Regions from separate parts of the Pseudocitrobacter sp. CD920760 genome, predicted to be linked through region 1. Evidence: predicted binding sites of a transcription regulator. Region 1 holds the regulator's gene; the other holds the start of a gene.
The links. Region 1 encodes LexA, which represses DNA repair genes until DNA is damaged. Its sites were predicted from a motif close to TNCTGTATGTACATACAGNA; they were not measured.
Positions count from the first base shown of each region.

Region 1 (4,214 bases):
GCACACGGTCTGTGCGCAGAATGTGTGGAAGTAGAGGCATGCAGTTCACACGGGCATTGCCACCACGACCACACCATTCAGATCAAGAAAAAGGCACGGTAATTCGAGGGTTGGCACATCCTTGTACCAGCGGGTAGAAACGCTTATTGAGGGGAGTTAAGCGTTACGCATCAGCGAGATTACCAACGGTAATCATTACGGGTTTCCCAATCGCTGACTTCTTTCTCAGCCTGATCTTTGGCATATCCATAACGTTCCTGGATTTTACCGACCAGCTGATCGCGTTTACCTTCGATAACGGTCATGTCATCGTCGGTCAGTTTGCCCCATTTCTCTTTCGCTTTACCTTTGAACTGTTTCCAGTTACCGCTGAGTTCGTCTTTGTTCATCATCAGCTCCTTATCATTCGATCATGGATGAGATATCACTTCGTCCTTCGGCGTTCATTTCTGCTGAACGTGATAATAAGTGTAGAAGAGGATATCGCTGACGATTCACTATTCAGAATCTTTAACCATCCACGCCGTTATGTCTGCGGCGAAAACCAGGTGCCTTTTTCCCAGTGACGACGCCAGATAACCGCCAGCGACAGGCCACGCAGCGCAAGGAATACCGCCAGTGCCAGCCATAAACCATGGTTGCCTAATACCGGCACCGTCAGCAGCGTTAAGGCGAACCCGGCGGCAGCCACGGCCATGCTGTTACGCATTTCCGCACCCCGTGTCGCACCAATAAACATGCCATCCAGCAGATAACACCAGACACCGATTACCGGCAAGACTGCCTGCCAGAGCACATAGCGATCGGCAAGCTGCTGCAACGACGGCAGTGACGTCAACATTGCCACGATATGGCTACCTGCCAGGGCGTACACCAGCGCAAACGCCAGCGCCACAATGCCTGCCTGTCGGCAGGCCGCGCGCCAGACCTGCTGTAACTGGCTATCATCACGCGCGCCATAAGCCTGCCCGGAGTGCGCTTCCACAGCATAGGCAAAGCCATCCAGCGCATAGGCGGTGAAGGTAAGCATGGTCATCAGTACCGCATTGACCGCCACCACATCGCTGCCCAGCCGCGCGCCAAATACGGTTAATGCGCCAAAGCAGAGCTGAAGCAGTAACGAGCGCAGCATAATGTCGCGATTGAGCGCCAGCAGGCTGCGCATATTTCCGCGCCAGGCCGTCTTCAGCATTTCAGATGTAATACCGCGTAGCACCAGCACCTTACGCGCCATCAGCAGGCCAATTAACATCGTGGCATATTCGGCAATCACCGTCGCCAGCGCCGCCCCCTGCACGTTCATATGCAGGCCCATCACCAGCCACAGATCGAGAACGATGTTCAGGACGTTGCCGACGATCAGCAAAATTACCGGTGCACGCGCGTACTGAACGCCGAGCAACCAGCCCAGCAACACCAGGTTGGCCAGCGAGGCGGGCGCGCTTAACCAGCGAATTTCAAGGAAGCGCCGCGCCTGCTCCAGCACCGCATCGCTGCCGCCGACAACGGTGAGCGCCAGATTAATCAGCGGACCTTTGAACAGTACGATAAGTAACCCTGCCCCCAGCGCCAGCAGCAGCGGTTGCACCAGCGCACGGGCAAGCCGAAGGGGATCTTTCGCGCCGAAGGCCTGCGCAGTTAAGCCGGTGGTACTCATACGTAAAAAGAGCAGCAGCATAAACAGGAAGCTGGTTGCCGTTGCGCCAATCGCCACGCCGCCGAGATAGACCGCGCTATCCAGATGACCAATCACCGCCGTATCCACCAGCCCCAGTAAGGGAACCGTGATATTGGAGAAAATCATGGGGAGGGCGAGACGCCATAATGCCTTGTCGGCAGCCGTGAAGAGCGACATGGTTAGGAACCTGAACAGAAAAGAGAACGAACAACGGCGCATGATGCGCCGTTGTTATCGGGAGAGGATTACAGCCATTCGCCGTTGCGGATCACGCCAACGGCCAGCCCTTCAATGGAGAAGTTCTGACGGCGAAGATCGACGACAATCGGGGAAAACTCGCTGTTTTCCGGCAACAGTTCAACGACGTTGCCCTGTTTTTTCAGGCGTTTTACCGTCACTTCTTCGTCGATACGCGCAACAACCACCTGACCGTTACGCACGTCCTGGGTTTTGTGCACCGCGAGCAGGTCGCCGTCCATAATGCCGATATCTTTCATCGACATGCCGCTAACCCGCAGCAGGAAGTCAGCGTTTGGTTTGAACAGTGAAGGATCGACCTGATAGTGACCTTCAATGTGCTGCTGTGCCAGCAGCGGCTCACCGGCGGCAACGCGGCCAATCAGCGGCAGGCCGGTTTCTTCTTCCACCAGCAGACGAATGCCGCGCGAGGCGCCCGAAACAATTTCAATGACGCCTTTACGCGCCAGTGCTTTCAGATGCTCTTCCGCCGCATTCGGGGAACGGAACCCCAGGCGCTGAGCAATTTCCGCACGCGTTGGCGGCATGCCCGTTTGGCTGATGTGATCCCGGATGAGATCAAACACCTCTTGCTGCCTGGTCGTTAACGCTTTCATTCCGCCCCCTGGGTGTATATACAGTTATGCTGTGAGTATATACAGTTAACGGCTATTTTGGAACCGCAAAACACACAAAATACAGGAGTTTTCGCAGATTATGCGAGGCTCAGTGGAAATGCGACCACAGCAGCACGCCCCAGGTCATCACCGCGACGAAAATCGCCAGCAATACCGCCGCAGAACCCATATCTTTCGCCCGCCCGGAGAGTTCGTGATATTCAGAACCAATGCGGTCAACCACCGCTTCCAGCGCACTATTGAGAATTTCCACTATCATCACCAGAAGGACGGAGCTTATCAGCAAGACGCGGGTAATGGCGTCAACGTCCAGCCAGCAAGCGATGATAATGGCCACAACCGAGGCGACCCCTTCCTGGCGGAACGCGGCTTCGTTTACCCACGCCGCGCGAAAACCTTTCCAGGAATAACCAGCCGCTTTGATAATTCGGGTGAGTCCAGTGGTATTATTGGCCATCAAATAGAACCTTTTAGCGTTATACGCATCAATGACAGTAGCTGTTATCGGCGGTAGAACAGAAATCCTGCTGACTTTCTGATATTCTTGCCGCGCATTTGCATGATTAACCAGAGGCTTTACATCGTTTATGTCCGGTTGGCCACGAATTTACTACAAATTACTGAATTTACCATTAAGCATACTGGTAAAAAGCAAGTCTATTCCGGCAGAGCCTGCCCAGGAATTGGGGCTCGATACGTCGCGCCCGATCATGTACGTCCTGCCTTATAACTCTAAGGCCGACTTACTGACCTTGCGCGCCCAGTGCCTGGCGCACGATCTCCCAGACCCGCTTGAGCCGCTGGAGATCGACGGCACCTTACTGCCCCGCTATGTGTTTATCCATGGCGGCCCGCGCGTGTTCACCTATTACACGCCGAAAGAAGAGTCTATCAAGCTGTTCCACGACTATCTCGATCTGCATCGCAGCAATCCGAATCTGGACGTGCAGATGGTGCCGGTGTCGGTGATGTTTGGTCGTCGTCCGGGGCGCGAGAAAGGCGAGGTGAACCCGCCGCTGCGCATGCTGAACGGCATCCAGAAATTCTTCGCCGTCTCCTGGCTCGGCCGCGACAGCTTTGTGCGTTTCTCGCCGTCCGTCTCGTTGCGCCGCATGGCCGATGAACACGGTACCGATAAAATTATCGCGCAAAAACTGGCGCGCGTGGCGCGTATGCACTTTGCCCGCCAGCGTCTGGCCGCGGTAGGCCCGCGCCTGCCAGCGCGTCAGGATCTCTTCAACAAGCTGCTCGCCTCGCGCGCGATTGCCAAAGCGGTTGAAGATGAAGCGCGCAGCAAAAAAATCTCTCATGAAAAAGCACAGCAAAACGCCATCGCGCTGATGGAAGAGATTGCTGCCAACTTCTCCTACGAGATGATTCGCCTGACGGACCGCATTCTGGGCTTCACCTGGAACCGTCTCTATCAGGGTATCAACGTGCACAACGCCGAGCGCGTTCGCCAGCTGGCGCACGACGGCCACGAGATTGTGTATGTGCCGTGCCACCGTAGCCATATGGACTACCTGCTGCTCTCCTACGTGCTCTATCATCAGGGGCTGGTGCCGCCGCACATTGCTGCCGGTATCAACCTGAATTTCTGGCCAGCCGGCCCGATTTTCCGTCGCCTGGGCGCGTTCTTTATTCGCCGTACCTTTAAGGGC
Region 1 is NZ_CM173490.1:299,750-303,963, reverse strand. It holds gene zur (zinc uptake transcriptional repressor Zur) at 1-102, shown strand, start outside; gene AC1MKH_RS01395 (CsbD family protein) at 180-389, opposite strand; gene dinF (MATE family efflux transporter DinF) at 527-1,855, opposite strand; gene lexA (transcriptional repressor LexA) at 1,924-2,532, opposite strand; gene AC1MKH_RS01380 (diacylglycerol kinase) at 2,642-3,010, opposite strand; gene plsB (glycerol-3-phosphate 1-O-acyltransferase PlsB) at 3,141-4,214, shown strand, end outside.

Region 2 (4,214 bases), 2.2 Mb from region 1:
GTATTCGCGACGGCCAGCACCGGGCATTTATTCAGATGCACCAGTTTCACCGGAACCGGTGAGGTATCACCCAGCTCGGCTTTCGGCGTGTAGAGGCGTTCACGCAGAGTATCGGCGTCCAGATCCAGCAGCGGAGAGATATCGCCGGCCAGATCCACCATGATCACCGCATTGCGGTTGTCCGGATGCCAGGCCAGCGGGGCAATCCAACTGGTATTACCGCGCCAGGCGCCAAACATCCCCGACACATGCACCAGCGGTTTCATCTGTGGCACGTCAATCAGTGTGGTCAGTTTTTGCTTGCTGCGATAGGCATATAAATAGTCAAACAGCTTCGGCTGCTGGGTTTTCACCAGTTTCGCCATGGCGATGGTGGCATACACATCGGCCATCGCGTCGTGAGCGTTGCTGTGTTCGATACCGTTGGCTTTGGTCAGATGTTCCAGGCGGAAGCTCGGCAGGCCGTCTGCGTTCTCTGGCCAGTTGATCCCTTCCGGGCGCAGGGCGTAACAGGCGCGCATTACGTCCAGCAGATCCCAGCGCGAGTTATGGTTTTGCCAGCTCCAGGCGTAAGGATCGTAGAAGTTGCGGTAAAAGATATTACGCGTGACTTCATCATCGAACCGTACATTGTTATAGCCCAACACGCAGGTATTTGGGACGGTGAACAGATCGTGAATGCGGCGAGCGAACGCAGCTTCGTTATCGCCCTTCGCGCGCGCTTCCTGTGGGGTAATGCCCGTAATGAGCACCGCTTCCGGCTGCGGCAGATAGTCGTCTGCCGGTTTACAGTAAAAGACCTCGGGCTCCCCGACGATAGTAAAATCGTTATCGGTACGAATGGCGGCAAACTGAGCCGGGCGATCCAGCGACGGGCTGGTGCCGAAGGTTTCGTAATCGTGGAAAAGGAATCCGGGGGTGTTGGCAGGTTCTTGCATGGTCTTAACGTAATCCCTGATAAGCGAGCGGGCGAATTAACACCATGGTAAACGATTTACAGGGCCATCAGAAGGGCGGTTTTTCGAGGCCGATTCAGGTTATGTCATATTTTCTTGCAATTAATGGCTGTATGAAAGTGGGAGATTCCGTAAAAAGGACGACGATTTTGAAATTGCTGAGGATTTGCTGTTGAAAGCCCGTTTGTTTATTGCTGTATCTTTGCTCGCTTCGAGTATTTCTTGCGCCTTTGCTACTGACAGCGCGGTTCCTCCCGTCACGCCGCCGGCGATTAAAGCCGGTTCCTGGGTATTAATGGATTATACCACCGGACAAATTTTGACCGCTGGAAATGAGCACCAGCAGCGCAATCCGGCGAGTCTCACCAAACTGATGACCGGTTATGTGGTGGATCGCGCCATCGACAGCCACCGCATTACGCCGGATGACATCGTCACCGTGGGCCGTGATGCTTGGGCGAAAGGTAATCCGGTATTTGATGGTTCGTCGCTGATGTTCCTGAAAGAGGGCGATCGCGTCAGCGTGCACGATCTGAGTCGTGGCCTGATTGTCGATTCCGGGAACGACGCCTGCGTCGCGCTGGCGGATTATATCGCCGGAGGCCAGCCGCAGTTCGTCGCCATGATGAATCATTATGTGGAAACGCTGAAACTTCGCGATACCCATTTTGAAACGGTTCACGGCCTGGATGCGCCAGGGCAGCACAGTTCTGCTTACGATCTTGCCGTATTGTCACGTGCGATCATTCACGGCGAGCCTGATTTTTATCACATGTACAGCGAGAAAAGCCTGACGTGGAATGGTATCACGCAGCAGAACCGTAACGGGCTGCTGTGGGATAAAACCATGAACGTTGATGGCCTGAAAACCGGGCATACCTCCGGCGCGGGCTTTAACCTGATCGCCTCGGCGGTAGACGGCAAACGCCGGCTGATTGCGGTGGTCATGGGCGCAGATAGCCCGAAAGGGCGTGAAGAACAGGCGCGCACGTTGCTGCACTGGGGACAACAGAATTTCGACACCGTGCAGGTGCTGCAAAACGGTAAAAAAGTGGGCACTGAACGCATCTGGTACGGTGATAAAGAGACGATTGAGCTCGGCACCGATCAGGATTTCTGGCTGGCGCTGCCGAAGAAGGAAATTCCCAACATTAAGGCGAAATACGTGCTGGACGGCAAAGAGCTGGAAGCGCCTATCGCCGCGCATCAGCGCGTGGGGGAAATTCAGCTTTACGACCGCGATAAGATCGTCGCCCACTGGCCGTTGGTCACGCTGGAAAGCGTCAAAAAGGGCGGGATGTTCTCGCGCCTGAGCGACTATTTCCATCACAAAGCGTAACGCTGACATCACCGTCATTCCCCTGGCGACAATGTGAAGCAGTGCACATACTATCAGGTAAGGCACTGCTATATTTTACTGTATCTATATACAGTAAATTCCGTCTCAGGGGGATCTATGCACTACAGTATCGAACATGTTCATGCCCGTACCGTCGCCGGTTTCCATATGGTTGGCCCGTGGGAAGACACCGTTAAGCAAGGTTTTGAGCAACTGATGATGTGGGTAGACGGCCAGTCAATTCCGGCGAAGGAGTGGATAGCGGTCTATTTTGATAACCCCGATGAAGTGCCGCCTGAAAAACTGCGCTGCAATACGGTAGTGACGGTGGCTGACGACTTCACATTGCCGCCCAATAGCGAGGGCGTCATCCTCACCCATATTGATGGCGGCGAGTACGCGGTTGCCAGCGCCCGGGTGGTTGAGCATGATTTTTCCACGCCGTGGCTGCAATTCTTTGACGCGTTGCTGAAAGACAATGCGTATCACATTGATGGCAAGCCCTGCTTCGAACGCTATCTCAACGACGGCAATCAGGACGGCTACTGGGATATTGAGATGTACGTTGCGGTGGCGCGAAACGCGGCCTGAAAATGAAGGTGAAAGATTTTTTTCGCCCCATGATGCGAGCCGGGCAAAAGCAGGTACAATTGCGCTCTTTCGTTCTGCCGGAGAACCGGTTTGCGTCCTGATAAGTCACTCAGTCCTTTTGAAATTCGGCTATACCGCAATTATCGTGTGGTGCACGGCATTCGTATCGCCCTGGCATTTGTGCTGGCCTTTCTGATTGTACGTATTTTTGACATTCCGGAAGGGTCGTGGCCGCTGATTACTCTCGTGGTTATCATGGGGCCCATCTCGTTCTGGGGAAACGTGGTGCCGCGCGCCTTCCAGCGTATTGGCGGCACTATCCTCGGCTCGGCGCTGGGTTTGATTGCGCTTAAGCTTGAACTCATTTCTTTACCGCTGATGCTGATGTGGTGCGCCGGGGCAATGTTCCTGTGCGGCTGGCTGACGCTCGGGAAACGGCCCTATCAGGCACTGTTGATTGGCATTACGCTGGGCGTGGTCGTCGGCGCGCCGCCGGGAGACCTGCACACTGCATTGTGGCGAAGCGGCGACGTTATCTTCGGTTCGCTGCTGGCGATGCTTTTCACTGGCGTCTGGCCGCAGCGGGCGTTTATCCACTGGCGCATCCAGATGGCGACATTTGTGACCCAGTTTAATCGTCTCTATCAGGCCGGGTTTTCACCCAACCTGGTGGAGCGGCCGCATCTGGAAAAGCACCTGCAAACGGTGCTCAACGATGTGGTGAAAATCCGTGGGCTGATTACACCTGCCAGCAAAGAAACACATATCCAGAAATCGGTATTTGAAGGTATTCAGACCGTGAGCCGCAACCTCGTTTGCATGCTCGAGCTGCAAATCAACGCGCACTGGGCGTCTCGCGAAAGCCACTTTTTAATGCTTAACGCCCATACGCTGCGCGAAACGCAGCAGATGACGCAGCAAACGCTCTTAACCATCGCCCACGCGCTGTACGAGGGTAACCCCCAGCCGGTTAAAGCGAACACGGAAAAACTCAACGAGATCGTCGATGAGCTACGCCAGTTGCTGACAGAGCATAAAAGCACTCATTTGGTGGAAACGCCCATTCATGGCTACGTTTGGCTAAGCATGGAGCTGGCGCGTCAGCTTGAGCTATTATCCCTGCTTATCTGCCGTGCGCTGCGTAAATAAGCGACGAATGCAACACCTTTGACCTTGGGTTGTTTCGATTCAGCAGCGTTTAGGGTTATGATGAGGGACAGGTAAAAACCATTGTCATTAGCAGCGCCTATACGTATATATAGTCTTATAGTCGTTGTATTTACGAATCCGAGTCTCAAATATCAGGGGTGTAAAAATGGAAACAACTA
Region 2 is NZ_CM173490.1:3,330,385-3,334,598, reverse strand. It holds gene sbcB (exodeoxyribonuclease I) at 1-938, opposite strand, end outside; gene dacD (serine-type D-Ala-D-Ala carboxypeptidase DacD) at 1,129-2,295, shown strand; gene sbmC (DNA gyrase inhibitor SbmC) at 2,413-2,886, shown strand; gene AC1MKH_RS15720 (FUSC family protein) at 2,977-4,035, shown strand; gene AC1MKH_RS15715 (DUF496 family protein) at 4,202-4,214, shown strand, end outside.
Region 2: sbmC (DNA gyrase inhibitor SbmC) is a predicted target of LexA. The motif match lies at 2,372-2,391, and genes of this name have one in related genera.